One region of the Pseudoalteromonas sp. MB41 genome, then DNA from elsewhere that is predicted to be linked to it. Evidence: predicted binding sites of a transcription regulator. Region 1 holds the regulator's gene; the other holds the start of a gene.
The links. The regulator LexA, encoded in region 1, represses DNA repair genes until DNA is damaged. The targets are predictions, from matches to a motif close to TACTGTATNNNNATACAGTA.

Region 1 (8,950 bases):
CGCGTATTAACCATAAACACACGAGTTACCATATTTTGCCAGAACACTACTCGATTGTTGGTGGGCATTTAATTGCGACCTTAAAAGAGTTATTGCCAGAGCAATTTACCCCTGAGGTTGAATATGCGTGGCGTGAAGCATATGCATTGCTTGCCGATGTATGCATTACAGAAGAAATGGCGCTATATCAAAAAACTAAACAAGCTAAAGGGGGCTGGTTTGGTACTCGTTTGTTTACGATCACTAAAAAACACGTTGAGTCAGATTCTATTACCAGCTTTACCCTCACTCCTTGTGATGGAAAGCCCGTTGTGTCGCACTTACCTGGTCAATACTTAGGTATAAAAGTCCACTCTAAAAAGACTGAGAATACTCAAATTCGCCAGTACTCTATCTCACAAAAAAGTAACGGTGAAAACTATCGGATCAGTGTGAAGCGAGAAGGACTGGTTTCTAATTATTTACATAGTTTAGATGAGGGCGAGCACATAGAGGTCTACCCACCCGCGGGTGATTTTGTTTTACGTGAAAGTAACAGCCCTGTGGTATTCATTTCTGCAGGGGTTGGTCAAACACCCTTGTTGGCCATGCTGCAAAGCTTACTTGACAAGCAACCTAGTCAGCCTATCCATTATTTACATGCCTGTGATAACGCTGCGCAATATGCATTTAAAGATTATTTGCTGTCAGAAGTTAATACACACCAAGGGCTGAGTTGTTTTACATGGTTTAAAGAAGGAGCCGGAGCCGATTTTACTGGTTTGATGGATGTTGCTTTACTGGCTGAAAAGTTACCGCTTAGCGATGGCGCGTTTTATATCTGTGGACCCATTGCTTTTATGGCTTTGATTAAACAGCAACTTGTTAATTTAGGTGTGGCAGCCGAGCGTATTCATTACGAAGTGTTTGGTCCTCATCAAAGCCTATAATAGCGATATCTGACAAGGGTTAATTATTGACAATTGCATGGATAGCAACGCTATTCATCAGAAGCACTAGAAAATGAAAGGCGCAGTAACATACTGCGCCTTTTTTGCTATTTGACTTCGCATTCCACATTGGGCAGTGGAATACGCAACTCTTTTTTAGGGTAGTAAAGTACGCATTGATCAGCGGCTTTTTGCAATATGAACTTTTCAGATGGAATGCTATGTGCCCCCATAATTGGCATACCATCTGGACCTTTACTGGTGCCGTGATCAATCAATAGTTCTGCGCTTTTTGTAAACACATCATCAGCGAGCGTTACTAAGCTACCACCTTTGGCTGACTGAATCGCTTGTTGCAACTGAGTGATGACACCTGGGTTGACTCGCGTTAGTGTGGCATTTTGTGGTTGTTCGGCTTGGGTACTTTTACACGCCACTAAGCTTGTTAACATAGCGACAGCCAGCACATGTTTTTTACTCATTGCTCTTTCCTTTCGCTGAAACTGGACGAGTTAAATCCATGTTTTCTCTGTAAATAGGACGATTTGGTGAAAGCGATAACCCAGTCTCTTGTTCTGCTTGTGATGCAAAGTTTAGCTGTTTAGTTGCTGATGCTTGCGCCACAACAGGACAGCTATCATTTTCAATATGATAAAGAGCGGCCGCGAGGAGTCCTTCTTGTTGGTCGCCTAAAGAGTGATCAAAGTCATCAGCAACGACACATCCTTTCACATCAGCTGCAAATTGTGGTGTTGGTGTTGGGTTTAAGCCATCGGCGTATTCACCAAAACCTTTAAAGTTGGCACCGGTAAACTGAATGGTGTAATACGTCGTGGCGCAGTTATGCGTTGGGGTAAAGCCATAGGGTTTACCACAGGTTTTACCACCAATTAAAATAACTTCAGCATCAATGCCTTTTAAGCCATTTATAAAAGCTTCTGAGGCAGAACAAGTACTTTCAGTGCTCAGTACATAGACTTTTGCTAAGTTAAGATCTGGCAGGGTATTATTAGTTACCTCAAAAGTTGAGTAGTCCACTTCAATATCAACGAACGGAAATGGGTTTTCAACAGGTTGTTTGTCGTTTTTAATGGTTTGATAGTAATAGTAACCTTGAGTATTAGCAGGGCCTGCGACCATATAAGCAAGCTGCGATGACAGCGCTAACAAGCCGCCACGGTTATATCTAAAGTCGATTACGAGTTCATCAATATTGTCGGCTTTAAACTGATTGACCGCATCAATAAGTCCTTGCTGAGCAATACTAATATGGCTATTAAATTGCATGTAGCCAACTTTGAAACCGTTTTCGGTAGTGATGGTGCCAACGTTTTGCACCGGCGTTTGGGTGATATTTCCGGCGACGATATTAATCGACTTTTCAGTGCCATCATTGCTGCGCAACTTAAAGTTGTGAGATTCGCCAGCTGTTGGACTAAAAAGTACTTCGTTTAATGTATCGACGCCTGCTGCGGTATTGCTATCAATGCTTACATTGTCAACCGATAGAATAGTATCGCCGCGCTGTAAACCTGCTTTAGCGGCTGGCGAATCATCTTCTAGATAAGCAACGCGCAACTCACGCGGAGGAGTATTCTTAATAAATGCCCAGTTAATTCCGTAGCCAGATACGACACCTGATTGCGCTTCTTTAAAGTAATCTTCGGTCGGTTCGCTAAAGTGGAAGTTATCTTTGTTAGCACCTGAGTCTGTTTTTTGGAACGTTTTTAACTGTGCAAAATAAGCGGCCACTGAATTAAAGTTATCTGGGTTATTATCTTCAATTTCATCGTACCAAAGGTAAGTTTCATTGCTCCAAGAGCGTAACCACATTTTCTCTGTAAATTCAGAGCCTGCTTTATCTGGGTATGGTTGGTTATTGTTGTAAGGATCAGTGCCCGTGCGTGGTATTGCACATTGGTCTTTAAATTCACTCGATGAGGCAAAAGTACCCGCAGTCCATGTTGGTCCAGAATTTGTTGGGGGTGGTGTAGGCGTGCTTGTATCTGGGTTGGTTGGCGTTGATGAACCTCCGCCACCACAGCCAGATAAAGAGAGGCCTGACACTGCAAAAAAGATTGCTACTGCGAGTTTGTTATTTTTAAACATTTGTTTACTTTCCTGTAAATAATTGTTTAAAAAGTATCAACAAGAAAGAGGCAAGGCAATAGAGTACGGTTGTAGTTTTGTAAACAGGTGTACAAATTTTACAGTGCTTTTCTATTGCTTATTTCGGCTATCTCGAGTTTTTGCCATGACTCAAACAAGGTGCGTTGCTTATCTGATATTTTTAAGTCATAGGTTTTTTGCATATAAAAATAGGTGTCTGCTATACGTTTTCTTGCATAAAGTGGTGGTTCGAATACGCGCTGTTTAAAATCTATTTTCACAGGGCATGCGCCGTAGTTGGCGCTGCTGGTTGTAACCATTCCATAGCGGAAATTTGAGCGGTCGGCATTTATTTCACCAATTGCAGGGGCTAGATTATGGATGTCAGCCTCCATTTTACGAAACTTTTCACTGACTTTTCGGCAGTTTTTACGCCCGCCATTTTGCCAACATTGTAATTGGTGCCCAAACTCCCACGCAGGGACTATATGTTCCCATTCAATTCGTTTCGCGCGTGCATTTTCTTTACCAGAGCGAGTGATTTCGTTACGTGGTATGTACCCGCAGACGCTCGGGTCGGGCACCAGTTTTTTTCCTTGGCGTTTAATATCACACCCGCAATATAAGCTTTTAGCATTTTCGGGTAAGGTTTTAATAAGGTATTTTTTGGCGCTAGAAAAGTTTGAAAACTGTTCCGCAGACGCCGTAAAGCATAACAACAGGCATAAAGTTGCTGATAAAAGTAAACGCATATCCATCACATAAGTGAACTACTGGAAACACTATTGTAAAACGCAGAGCTGAAAAGAAAAAGAGCACGCGCCAAAAGTAAACTATAGTCATTAATAAATACAGTCTATGGGAGTTGAACAATGCGGTTAGGTGCGTTTTCTGTAAGTTTAAATGTACAAGATATCCATGCTTCAAAGCTATTTTACGAGAAGTTGGGGTTTACTCCGTTTGCGGGTGAGATAGAGCATAATTGGTTGATTATGAAAAACGGTGAACATTTAATAGGTTTGTTTCAGGGGATGTTTGATAAAACCATGCTGACTTTTAACCCCGGCTGGGACCAAAGTGCGAGACCTTTAAGTGAGTTTAGTGCTTATGATGAACTAGAGGCGCACTTTAAACAACAGGGGCTGGCGGTACAAAAGGTCGGTGATGCCAGTTTTATTGTCACCGACCCTGATGGTAACCCTATTTTGATTGATCAGCACGTGTAATCGGTTTACGGCGTCTGATACGGACATTTTGTAGTAATAAAATAATGCCCGTAATACAAAATAATACGCTACTTGCGGCAAAGCTAATTAGTAATGGGTTGTTGAAATTTTCTCGTTCATCATAATCCATGATATGCAGCATCCAGAAAAAGTCAAAAATGCGCCACAAAGTGCTACGAACAGTAATGACTTTACCGGAGTCGCCTTCTAAATAAACGGTTGTATTTAACCAATCGTTATAGCTCACTTGCCACACATTGGAGCGGTGACCGACTTCTCTCGCTCCTTTTTCTAGTAACTGCGCACCCGCGACATCCGCCTTGATGAGTAAGTGTGCATTGGCATTGGCAATAATTTCAGTTTTAGTTGGTGTGCTCATAGCACGACCTGATTGACCGTCAAAGTTAAACACGCCTTTATTAGTCGTCACTTCGATGATGGGAGTGGTTAAAAAATGACGGTATTGAATGCTATCAATTTGCTGAAATTGTTTGGTTATTTGGTCAAGAGAAGCGGGGTAATCATGCAAGGTAAATGGATTATCTAAGCTACGATTGGCTAAATGTTTACCATGTACTTTTTGAAGGGGTATTGAGCTCATTACTAAGCCCCCTAATAACCAAAAAAAGAGTTGTATGGCGAGTAAGTAACCCAGCCACTTATGCCCTTTACGGGCATATTTAAATACGCGCTTATTCATTGATTACCTCTTATTATTTTTTTATTGGGCAGCGGTATAGACAGAGCGACTCAACGCTCTTGCAGCATTTACTGTATTCTAAATTTGGTTTATGTACAAAACTGAGTTAAAGTTTCAGAGATATCAATAGAGGGTAAAAACGAGAGTATGTCGGAAATTCAATTTTTAAATGTAGATCTGGAACTTGAATCAAAACACGATATTAGTGCGCTGGTAGCTGATTTAAAGAAAAACGCCATGGTTTTACATTACGACCAAGATGAATACCGTCAATTAGCACGTATTGAAGCCGCGGCTGATATCGGCACACCAGATAAAGCTATCAACCAATTATGTGAACTTATAGAGTCGTGCTCACGCAATGCATTAAAGCAATGGTTGTCTTGCTCAAAGCGTACTTTCGATATTGGGTTTGAGTCGGGTGACTCACCTAAATGTTTTAATCAAGCCCTGCACGCAGACACCTTATTACGTATTTCAGCGATTGGCGCAGGGCTCGAAATTACTATTTATCCTGTTGAGCGTTAATCACTAACGCTTGACTACCGCTGCGGTCATTCGTGATACGCAGCATAGTTCACCTGCCGCATTCGTTATTTTAATTTCCCATACAGATGTTCGCTTACCTAAGTGCAGTGGCTTTGCCGTGGCTGTTAAGAGGCCTTTTCGAGAGGCTTTAATGTGATTGGCATTTATTTCTTGGCCAACAGCATAATATGCGGTGAAGTCGACCACAAAATTGGCTGCATAACTTGCTACAGTCTCTGCTAAAACAACATTAGCACCACCATGGACCATCCCCATAGGGTTATGATGCTCTGGAATAGCGGGCATAGTGGCCACTAAATAATCGTCGCCGATTTCGGTTATTTCAATGCCCATTGTTTTCATTAATGTGCCTTGCCCAGTAATACCCTGTTCGAGTTCTTTACATAATTCGAGGGTGAATGGTTGATACCAAATGCTCATTGTGTTTCCTTCGCAAACTAACTTCTTAAGTGAAATATCGGTATACAATATGGTATCTATCCCCACCGTTCAATGCTTGTTTTTTATCATGAGAGGAAGGGGAATTTAAATTTGCGATTTTCAGATAACTGTATATACTCACAGTTAAATGTACTGTATGGAAAACCAGTTGTATGCGCCCATTAACAAAACGCCAATCGCAAATTTTAGAACTTATTAAAGTATTTATTAAAGACACTGGTATGCCACCTACGCGTGCTGAAATAGCGCAAACATTGGGATTTAAAAGTGCCAATGCCGCTGAAGAGCATCTAAAAGCACTGGCAAAAAAAGGCATGATTAAAATGAAGCCTGGAGCAAGCCGAGGCATTCAATTAGTCGAAGAAGACGAGCCAGAACAGCTTGGCTTACCACTGATTGGGCGTGTTGCCGCGGGTGAACCTATTTTGGCGCAAGAGCATGTAGAAAGCCATTGTCAGGTTGACCCTGCATTGTTTAAACCCGCTGCAGACTTCTTATTGCGAGTTAACGGCATGAGTATGAAAGACATTGGCATCATGGATGGTGACTTACTGGCAGTACACAAAACGCAAGTTGCAGAAAATGGCCAAGTTGTTGTGGCACGTGTCGATGACGATGTGACTGTAAAGCGCTTAGAAAAAGCAGGACGTAAAGTATTTTTGCATGCTGAAAATGAAGAATTTGCCCCGATTGAAGTGGACTTAGAGCATGAGTCATTTAATATTGAAGGCTTAGCGGTTGGGGTTATTCGCAACGCTGATTGGATGTAGCTTTTTATATTACGCGTTAATCGTTACAAGCAGAGTAATTACTTTATCTGCTTTGCTAAACTTTTTTGAAACAACGCACCAAATTGATTCAATTTGGTGCGTTGTTTGTTTTTGACCGTTTACCTAAGATTTGTTCACCCTTACTTTCTACATAAAGCCTTATACGGCGCAGTTTTCCTTTCTTTTTAAGTTTTTATACTTGCCTTAAGTATTAATTAACGCGCTGATTATAGTTGTTATTTTTGCACCAAAATAAACATTTATTACCACAAAAACTTGCTTATTGCTCATTTTTTAACTAATTGGTTAAGTACATTGTATTAACACCTATTTACGAAAAAGACACACAACAAATGTGTAAGGGGGTTAAACAATGAGTGTGTCGTTCACTGCGTCGTGATGATACACAGACCCAAGCTGTTTGCAGATGACACATCAACCATCGATTGGTTTGGGTATTTAAACAATAAAAAAAACGAATGGGCACCAGCTGTAACGCCTTTTCGCTTTGCGTCTTGCAATAGCATTAAAAGGAGCTGTCACATGGGTAAACTGCGTTACACCTTGTGGCTTATATTGGTAGCACTTCCGCAACTTGCTTTGGCAAATAGCCAATTCAATATGCGTAAAGGTGTCACTGATATAAGTAATAATGTTTATGAATTACATATGACGATATTTATTATCTGTTGTGTGATTGGCATCATCGTATTTGCGGTGATGTTTTGGGCTTTGATACATCATCGTAAGTCTAAAGGGGCAAAGCCTGCCCAATTCCATGAAAGCACGAAGGTCGAGATACTTTGGACTGCAATTCCATTTGTGATCTTAATCGCTATGGCGATCCCTGCCACCAAAACGCTTATTGCCATGGAAGATGCTTCAAAAGCAGATATTACAATCAAAGTAACAGGGTCGCAGTGGAAGTGGCACTATGAATACATGGGAGAAGATATTGCTTTCTATTCGATTTTAGCGACACCGAAAGATCAAATAGATAATCAAGCCGAAAAAACAGAGCACTACCTACTCGAAGTCGACAAACCTCTGGTGTTACCAATCAACAAAAAAGTACGTTTTTTAATGACCTCTGATGATGTAATACATTCTTGGTGGGTTCCTGATTTTGCCGTGAAAAAAGATGCCAATCCCGGCTTTATTAATGAAGCATGGACACGCATTAATGAGCCCGGTATGTACCGCGGCCAATGCGCAGAGTTATGTGGCAAAGACCATGGTTTTATGCCGGTGGTTGTTGAGGCATTGCCAGAAGATGAGTTTGCGACTTGGCTTGCAGACGCAAAACAAGCGAAAGAACAAGCCGCTGCTGCAGATGCCGCATTACTTGATCAAACTCTTTCGAAAGATGAATTAGTTGTTTTAGGCGAGCAAGTCTATATGGCCAGCTGCGCAGCCTGCCATCAGCCCACTGGCATGGGATTGCCTGGTGTATTTCCAGCCTTAAAAGGCAGCCCAATCGTGTTGGGCGATGTGAACGATCATATTGATATTGTTTTACATGGTAAGCCTGGTACAGCGATGCAAGCGTTTGATAAACAGCTTTCAATAAAACAACTTGCAGCAGTCATCACTTATAAACGCAATGCGTGGGGTAACAATACCGGTGATGTCATTCAACCGAGTCAGATTCAAGCAGCAATTGATGCAGCAGCGGAGGCGAACTAATGAGTAACGTTATTAATGAGCAAGCCACTGAGCATGCGCATCACGACCACCATCATCCAGCGAAAGGTTTCAAGCGTTGGTTATATACAACCAACCATAAAGACATCGGTAGTTTGTACCTGATCTTCTCATTGACGATGTTTTTAATTGGCGGCGCCATGGCTATGGTGATCCGTGCTGAATTATTCCAACCAGGTTTACAATTGGTTGATCCTCACTTTTTTAACCAAATGACCACAGTACATGGGTTGATCATGGTATTTGGGGCTGTGATGCCCGCCTTTACAGGGCTTGCAAACTGGATGGTACCTATGATGATAGGTGCGCCAGATATGGCCTTACCACGAATGAACAACTGGAGCTTTTGGATTTTACCTTTTGCCTTCCTTATTTTATTGGCATCGCTGCTTATGCCCGGTGGTGGTCCCGCTTTTGGTTGGACGTTCTATGCACCGCTTTCAACGACTTACAGTAACGACAATACCGCGCTGTTTGTGTTTGCAGTGCATATTATGGGTATTAGCTCAATTATGGGCGCTA
Region 2 (8,950 bases), on a different contig from region 1:
TATTGATATTTACTGGTAATGATTTGGCTTAACAAGCTAGTCGTGGCAAAGCTTTTTGGGATGGGTGAAGCCGGAACCGGCGCTTGTTTAATCGTGACTTTCGTTGCATGTTGTTCGCAATGACGACAACTATATTTAGGTCGCACATGTTCAATGACTTTGATCTGGGCAGGAATGAATTCAAGCTGCTCGCTTTTATCTTCACCCATGCGATGTAATTCATGACCACAGTCATCACAGCTTTTGTCTGCGTCTGCTAGGTCGTGAATAATGATGTCGCGTGGTAAGTCTTTCGGTAAAGGTTTACGAACAGGTTTCTTGCGTTCGTAGGTGATGGACTCTTTTTCGGCTTCAGTCGGTTCCGCTTCAGACTCATCTGCTAATTGCTCAAGTTCATTGAATAGCTCGCCCTGACCCGGGTAGCCTTCAGTGCTTTTACCAAATTGTTTATGCTGAGCTAAACGAAACTGCTCAGTAAGATAAGCGATAGTCTCATCTCTTTCTGCGAGAAGTTTCTTCAGTAAAATAGGGTCGTCAGGGAGTGATTCGATGTCTGTTTTCATGCGTGCATTTTAACAAAATACACGCTAACTTGCTGTTTTTATTTATACTATTTGCCTGATTTTATTACATAATATTTTGATAATTGACAGCTTGATGACCGATGACATCATAGCCTTCCAGCAACCAAGACAACTGCTGTTCATTCAATTCTAAACACGCTTCATCAATACGGCTTGGCCATTTGAACTTATCTTTTTCTAGGCGCTTGTACCACAAGGCAAAGCCGGTTTTGTCCCAGTAGAGTATCTTCAATTTATCCTTGGCTTTGTTGCAGAAAATGAACAAGGCACCGCTCATGACGGGTAGGTTCATTTCTGACTCAATGATGACAGAAAGACCGTTAATCGATTTTCTGAAATCGACAAACTGTCGGTGAAGATAAATATGGGAAGGCTGAACAAACATATTCATGATAAGCCCTTTATCACACTGACTAAAAAGTCAGACGATATCGTATCAGGAAAAGACAGTTCACCTGCGTGGGTGATTAGCGTGATTGTTTTCTTAGAGCGTGTAACTTGAGTGACTTGTTCAGACACTTGCCGAACAACTTTGGCTTCGACAAAGTTATTGCCTGTCGAGCGTCGCTGCTTATTGAGATAGAAGGCAGAGCTGCTGATTTTATGTATAGAGCAGAATTCTGCAACCGTTAAGCCGCTCTCTTTTTGATAAGCGAATATGCTTGGCCAGTCGTGTTTGGCGTTCTTGGTATTCTTTTTAGTCATGCGCTAGTTCCTTGTGAATTTTGGAACTAGCGTAATAAACTGCGGGGTTTGGTATTAGGTGTGCTTGGCTAGACGTTTACAATTTAACTAATAATTGATGAAATCACATAGACCGCGAGCCTAAAAGAAACTTCTTGGTTGTAATGTGGAATATTCACATCTAAAATTACTGTTTATTTGTACAGTATTTTGTGATTATGCTTAGCAAACTTACCCCTTCAACCACAGAATTACCTATTGCAGACTTTTCAGTTGCTGCAGGTTTCCCCAATCCATGCGAAGATCACCTATCCGACTCAATCAGTTTAGATGAGCTCCTAATTAAGCGCCCTAGTAGTACATTCCTATTCAGGGTGTCAGGCAACAGCATGTCCCCAGACATTACTGACGGCTCGATAATAGTTGTAGATAGGTCAGTAACAATTAAAACTGGACGAATCGTATTAGCTACATTAGACAACGAATTTGTTGTGAAAGAACTACAATTAAAAAACAACAAAGCCGTTTTTATTAGTAAAAACCCCGACTTCGAGCCAATTGAAATTGATATCGATGAAAACAATGACTGGGATACTCATGTAGTCTGGGGCGTTGTCACTGGTTTAATCAAGATATTCTAATTATGTGGGTTCTTTGCGACATCAATGCTGCTTACGTTTCGTTTTGCCAACTCTTTAACCCCCAATACGACTTTGATAAAACCCCTCTTGGCGTTCTTAGTTCTAACCAGGGCAATGTTGTAGCTCGAAATCAAGCTATCAAAGATTTAGGTATCAAAATGGGAGAGCCAGCATTTAAAGTTAAACAACTGGTGGCTGCGCATGGTGGTCACTTGTGGGGGAGTAATTTCACGCTGTTTGGTGATTTGAGTAACCGTTTTCATACCGAGTTAGAGTACTTCCTATTCGATACAATACGATACTCTGTTGATGAATGCTTTGGGCGCATCGATATAAACTTTACAAAAGATATAAAAGACTACGCACACACCATACAGAGGACACTTAAGAGGAACTTAGGTATTAGTTGTGGCTTGGGTATATCTCAGACAATGACACTAGCGAAACTTGGAAGTCACTGCGCCAAAAAGAAAGAGTGGAAAGAACACACCAATGGTGTGGTTGTATTAGATTCACAATACAAAATTGATTGGGCTCTCAAACATACTCCTGTAGAGGATATTTGGGGGGTTGGAAGTAGAACTACTAAAAAGCTAAATAAATTTGGAATCTATACGGGGTATGACCTTAAAAATGCCGACATTAGTTGGATCAAAAAGACGTTCACAGTTGTTCTTGCCCGTACTGTGGAAGAGTTACGAGGAAAATCTGCGGTTGAATTGAAAGATGTAAACGACTCTCGCGATAGAATTTGCGTATCTCAGAGTATGGGAAAACCGGTGATAGAGCTTACGGAGCTTTCTGAAGCTGTTACAGCACATGCAACAAAGGCTGCGTTTAAACTTCGTCGATTTAAATCTTACACATCGGCAATAACAATATTCATCCACACAGATTCATTTAGACAGGCAGAGCCGCAGTATCATAAGTCACAATCAATTAAACTACCCTACCCCACCGCGGATACATCAACACTGGTGTCTTATGCAAGCTTTGCATTAAAAGCTATTTATAAGAAGGGGTTTAAATACAAAAAAGCTGGCGTTATTTTTGAAGAACTTTCATTACACGATGATATGCAACAACTTGAACTGTTATCTGAGACTTTACCACTGAATATTAGCTCAAAAACGTTGGTCATTGATGAGATAAATAGAAAATTTGGACGTAGTGCAATAAAGCTCGCAAGTGAAGGGTTCTCTCAGTCTTGGCGGCCTAAAGATGATTTAGCACCTTTGAGTTATACAACAAAACTTTCAGATTTACCTATTGCGAAAGCATAAAGATTATTTAGAAGAACCCTACCAAGGTATAAACCCCAGAGTAAATAAAATAACCCAACCCAATTGAAAGAATGGTAATGTTAAAAGCCAACATGAATAGCTTAAAATTATGCGATAAATCGGGCATTTCCATGATGCACCTATAGTGTTTTTTAATGTTATTAAATCATGTATAGCAGACTATCTTAAATAATTCCTTAAATAAAGATACAAATATGCACGAAATACCGGTCCCATTTGGTATCAATTACTCAGGCCATTTAATTGCAGCTCAATCGATTCAAGTGGGCGGAACCTATACTTGTCCATATTGTGGTGAAGCGCTTATGTGTGATTTGTCTTCTATGCAAAATAAGATGCTCATCCACCCAAAAACTAACAACTGCATCAGCCTAAGTGATAGTTATAAGAAAGCCAAAAAACTAATTAAAGATGTCATCTTAGAAAACAAAAAGGCTGAGACAACAATACAGATCCATCAAAATTGCTATCAATGCCTCAAAGAAATACAAAGAGATATAAAATATTGTACATTTGAAGGGGTTCAAACTGATTATTACTACCATGACTCAGTATGTGATGTGATTGGGCAATTTAGCCATAAAGGACAGTCAATCTATTTGGGCATCGAAATTGTATCTGAACAAGAGCAAGACTGGAGACCATATAGCATTTCAAATGGTTCGGCATTAAGAAGCTGGATCAAACTTAATGCCTCTGACGTTCTTAAAGATCCATACAATTGGCGACCTCTAAACTCAAAGCTATCACCAAGGCTTTGCCAATCATGCAGCAATACCAGCAAGAAAGGCTCTAAAATAATTGCTGTTGCAGATAAGTTCTCAATTCCTAGAGAGCTGTACACAACTGCTCGCAAATCCCCAGATAAGCCGTTCATAGCCGACATTGAAACTTGCTATAGATGTTCAGAAGTAATCCCCGTGTTTTGGTGGTTAGGGACGCCATTTTGCGAAGATGAACCACCATTTCCGCGCCCTTATACAATTGAGCTGAGATTTTCTAAGCAATACGGCGGTAAGTACTGGGCAAACACTTGCCCTAACTGTAAATCAATACAAGGTGATAACCATCTCCATGTATTTGAAACAGCGCAATTCAAAGATTTACTATCACCTAAAGTTAAAAGCAGGGAGTCTAATGCTATTAGCATGCTCATGGAGCGTACCAAGCTATTCTATTAGTGCGCTAGCTATGGGCGCAGCACTTCACTAATGAAAGGCATTAGTAGGAAGCGTATAGCCGCGTATTCACACACTAAATAAAGCAGCCCTAAAGCCAGGCTAAAGTTAAAGCATAAAATTATGAATATAATCGCGGTGAGTAAGAGGAAAGCTAATAAAATCATAGCTAAGATGTTAGGGTTTTGAATTAGCCAGTATATAAACACTTTCATGGTGTTAACTGCCCAATGCTTCAAAGTCTATCAATTCTCCTGTATATGTATCCTTTACAACCCCATTTTCAACGGTAACGAAGATAACATTATTCAACCCACTCTTCTTAGTAATACGGATAGAAGCATATGACGAAACTAGTTTTCTAACTATATCTTCAAGCGTCTTAACATCACTTAATTTAACGTCATCATGCCCAATTCGTTTTAAAGTAAACATTCGATTACAACTCCTTTGATTGTGATGTGAGTGCCAAGCAGACATGCAAACGATGGCTCTCCCTATCATTGCTATACCAGCCACAAAGCCTATGAACGTCACAAATAGCAATATGAAATCAGTTTTACCTGTCATACAAAACAGATAAGCATAGAAAGCTCCTGCACTAAAAAACATCAAACCCAAACACAGCTCAAATAAATTAAGCCATCGCTCGGCCATTGAGTATTGCTGATTATTCATAGAAAACACCAGATAATTAATAACTGACGACCATCCTATGCTATCCAGTAAATCGCGCTTAACAGCGTGAAAAAATCAAAATTTATAAGAAAAACAGGCTTTTTTAAGAAGAATTTGAGATAATATTTTTTGAGCATTAAAAATTAGCTCATGCATTAATTTTCGCTTTACCATCTAAAAATTAAAGCATACACTATAAAAAAACACATTCAGTAAGGTTCACAATGACTATCTCTAAAGTAGAAGCTACCGATATCTCGTTTGACGAGCTAAAAGAAGGTTCAGAACTGTACATCCAACGCCGTAATAGACGCCTTCTAAATAACCACCGCAAAGAGCTTAGAGTGTTTACTAAAGCTGAAGCAGTGGCGTACTTAGATATTGATGCAAGAACGTTAGATAAGTACTGCAAAGCTCTAAAAATTAACCCAAGAAGACATGAAGAGAGTCAGTGGTTATTGGATATCGAAGAGGTCTACAAAGTAAGAGATTCACTTCCGGATGAACTTAAAAAACAATTACCATTTGTTCGCAGTGAAAGCCAAGACCTACAAGTTATAGTTGTTCAAAATCAAAAAGGCGGTGTTGGTAAGACTGTTACTGCAGCGACAGCTGCATCTGGTTTGGCAACTGAGTTTCATCAAAACTATCGTGTTGGCTTAATTGATATGGATGGCCAAGGCACTTTATCAATGTATTATGCCCCTGAATCAGCACAAGAAGGCTGCTTATCTGTTGGTGACTTAATCATGGGGAACTATGAGCTTGATGAAAACGAAACGCTAAAAGAAGCTATCAGTGAAGCGTTCTTGCCGACCACTATTCCTAACTTGCGTATTTTACCAGCTTCACAATCAGATCGAGCAATTGAGGGCTGGTTTCATGAAGCAGTATTCAACCAGCAACTAAGCTCTCCTTACTCGATACTGCACGACATCATTGAACAAGTTAAAGATGAATTCGATATCATTATCATAGATACGCCTCCATCATTAGGCTACGCGACATACAACGCTTACTACGCTGGTACGAGTGTTATTTTCCCATTATCTGTTACTGAAAATGATATTGATGCTACGTGCTCATATTTTAGTTATATCCCGCAAGTATGGACGCTACTAAAAAATGCAAAACACCCGGGTTATGACTTTATGAAAATACTGCTTACAAATCATAAAGAGAGTTCAACCACTACTGATTTACAGAACAACCTTTATGATAGTTTTTCAACTTACCTTTACTCAACAGAGTTCAACAATAGTGAAGCTGTGAGACAAGCTTCATCATTACTATCAACCGTATTTGATATGTCTAAAAGTGAATACCCTAAAACCAAGATGACTTTCCAGAATGCACAACAAAATGGATATGAAGTTACCAGCCAACTACACCGCGATATTCAAAAAGTGTGGCGCGAACAAGAGAAGGAGCAATAAAAATGGCTAAAAAAAGAGGTATAGTCTCTCCACTCGGCAACACAGCAGGCTCAGAAGAAGCTATTGCAGATAGCAATAAGAACCAACTTGAGAGTTTGGCCAAGCGCTTGAGAATTGAAGCTGAAAAGAGTGAAACACCACTTGATGAAGTGCTCTCTAAGCATCTGGGAGTAGTCAGCGTAGGTCAAAGTAAAGTCTGGACATTAAAGTCAGGCCAAGAAGCCACATTCACACCGGTTACGTTGTCATATGAGCAGCTTAAATCAAATACAGTCGTCACTTTTGAAATCAACGGGCGCGAGCAATCACTATTAACAGAAGAGTCGCTTCAAGACTTATCAACATTAGATAATCAACAGTTCTACCCAGCAATTGGTCGACGTCTGTCAGATAACAAGATTGACGTTCTTGATGGTTCACGCCGTCGCGCCTATGTACTTGAGAAAAACGGTGCTATAGAAACTTTCTCAATGCTAGTTACTGATGACGAAATCAGTCTAAGCGATGCAAAGGCTCTCGCTACATCACTACAGTCAGTTAAAGAGCACAGCTTACGTGAAATTGGATTACGCCTAGAGCGAGACAAAGAGGCGTACTTAGCTGAACATGGCAAAAAGTTGAACCAGGCTGAGTTAGCGGAACGTCATGGCTTAAGTCAATCAAAGGTAAGTAAAGCACTACAAGCAGCAACAATCGATAGTGATTTAATTTCTGTTTTTCCAGATATTTCATTGCTCAACCACAGTGACTATAAAGCGCTATTGGCAACACAGGCTTTATTAGGTGATCAACTAAGTGATTTCACTGAAGAGCTAAAAAGTAAAGTTAATGAGCTAAAAGTTAGCGGTGGCTTTATCAAAGAAGACCTTAAAGACAAACTCAGCAAACTAATAGCTGATGAGTCTAAGTCCTTCAAGCCAGCTACAGATAAACCAGTTGTGACGACATTATTCAAGTTTGACAATAAAGATCAGTTTGCTCGCAAAAAAGTGAAAGGAAGAAACTTTTCTTATGAATTTGGTCGAGTTCCGAAGGATATTCAAGATAAGTTAGATGAGGCAATTTCAAACATACTTAATGAAAGTTTACAATAGAAAATTCATGTACAGGTGAGTTTGTAAACTCACCTGTATAGCAGCAATTCATCCTTGTTCATAATTTACCCAGCTGCCTTGCGATATCCTCTACTAACCTAGGTATCATTTGTTCGATCGTGACTAGTTGAGCGCCTATATCCAAATTACCTTTCTCAGCTATCACCTCAATATCAGAGAATAACTCTCTTAATTTGTTAGCGCTTATTTCACCACACATCCCTTTTAACGCATGCGCTATTTGACGGACTTCTTCACTATTCCCTTTTTTGTGTTGCTCTATTAGTTCCTGCACCTTAATAGGTACTTTTACAACAAACACTTCACAAATTTTGTTTAGTAAGACTTCTTTATTTAATAATCGTGCAAGGGCTTGTTCGCGGTCCCAGAGCTTTTCTTCTTTGAGTTTATTTCCGGCAAGAGGAATTGCTTTAGATTGCCCCTCGTAGCTTGATAACGACCATTTGACGACCTTTTCTAATACTTTAACTGTCTCAATTGGCTTACTCACATAATCACTCATCCCCACAGCTAAGCATTTTTCCTTTTCACCAGCCATCGCGCTTGCCGTCATTGCAATGATAGGAATATCAATAAACGACTCTCCTGCTTTTCCTGTGCGTATTTTTTCACATACTTGATAACCATCTAAAATTGGCATTTGGCAGTCCATCAGTATGCAGTTTATTTGCTTCTCACTTGTGTTGAAGTGATTTAAAAGTTCAATTGAATCTCGTCCATTACTTGCTGTTAAAATATTTATAGGCAGCTCATCTAATGCGCCTTTAGCAACTTCAATGTTGATTTCGTTATCGTCGACAATCAATACCGTACAACCTTTTAATTGCTCAATAACATCATCTGAAAGTTCAAAGCCGCTGGTTTCAGAAAGTAGATATAATGGGTCACTTTTTGGCACTTCGTAGCCAGCTACTTGCACCAGCTCTGTTTGGGTTACAGGCTTTGTAATTTGAGATACTTTTGACGCAATACCTTTAGGAAGTGGGTTTCCTGGCTGATGAAGTGTTATAAACTGAGCGCTTTGGCTATTTTCGCTTAAAACTTCAATGATTGAACCTATGTTATTAGTAGTATCATCTTCATAGTCTAAGAACACATAGTCAAAAGCTTTGCTTTTATGTGCGCCAATCTCCGCCATAGAGCATGTGCTAACAATACCGCCCTGTAAACTGATTGTCTTATCTAAAACCTCCCAAATATTCGGATTACTGCTCGCCACCAAAATGGCTTTATTCTCGTAGCATTTTTCAGTAACCTGAGAGTTTTCTCCACTGCAGCGAACTTTAATATTGAAGGTGAAAACACTGCCCTGATTTAACGTTGAACTTAC

Region 2: a site for LexA is predicted at 1,457-1,476, ahead of LPA49_RS16370 (LexA family transcriptional regulator). Genes of this name have one in related genera too.

Annotation. Positions count from the first base shown of each region.
Region 1 covers NZ_JAJJZF010000014.1:74,590-83,539, reverse strand. Annotated here, with positions in the region: gene hmpA (NO-inducible flavohemoprotein) at 1-929, shown strand, start outside; gene LPA49_RS14095 (hypothetical protein) at 1,037-1,411, opposite strand; gene LPA49_RS14090 (S41 family peptidase) at 1,404-3,038, opposite strand; gene LPA49_RS14085 (endonuclease) at 3,137-3,790, opposite strand; gene LPA49_RS14080 (VOC family protein) at 3,911-4,264, shown strand; gene LPA49_RS14075 (hypothetical protein) at 4,239-4,964, opposite strand; gene LPA49_RS14070 (hypothetical protein) at 5,112-5,492, shown strand; gene LPA49_RS14065 (PaaI family thioesterase) at 5,496-5,933, opposite strand; gene lexA (transcriptional repressor LexA) at 6,107-6,724, shown strand; gene coxB (cytochrome c oxidase subunit II) at 7,268-8,410, shown strand; gene ctaD (cytochrome c oxidase subunit I) at 8,410-8,950, shown strand, end outside.
Region 2 covers NZ_JAJJZF010000019.1:62,059-71,008, forward strand. Annotated here, with positions in the region: gene LPA49_RS16355 (IS66 family transposase) at 1-563, opposite strand, end outside; gene tnpB (IS66 family insertion sequence element accessory protein TnpB) at 628-975, opposite strand; gene LPA49_RS16365 (hypothetical protein) at 972-1,289, opposite strand; gene LPA49_RS16370 (LexA family transcriptional regulator) at 1,487-1,909, shown strand; gene LPA49_RS16375 (Y-family DNA polymerase) at 1,912-3,192, shown strand; gene LPA49_RS16380 (hypothetical protein) at 3,408-4,394, shown strand; gene LPA49_RS16385 (hypothetical protein) at 4,611-5,069, opposite strand; gene LPA49_RS16390 (ParA family protein) at 5,294-6,505, shown strand; gene LPA49_RS16395 (ParB family protein) at 6,508-7,599, shown strand; gene LPA49_RS16400 (PAS domain-containing hybrid sensor histidine kinase/response regulator) at 7,658-8,950, opposite strand, start outside.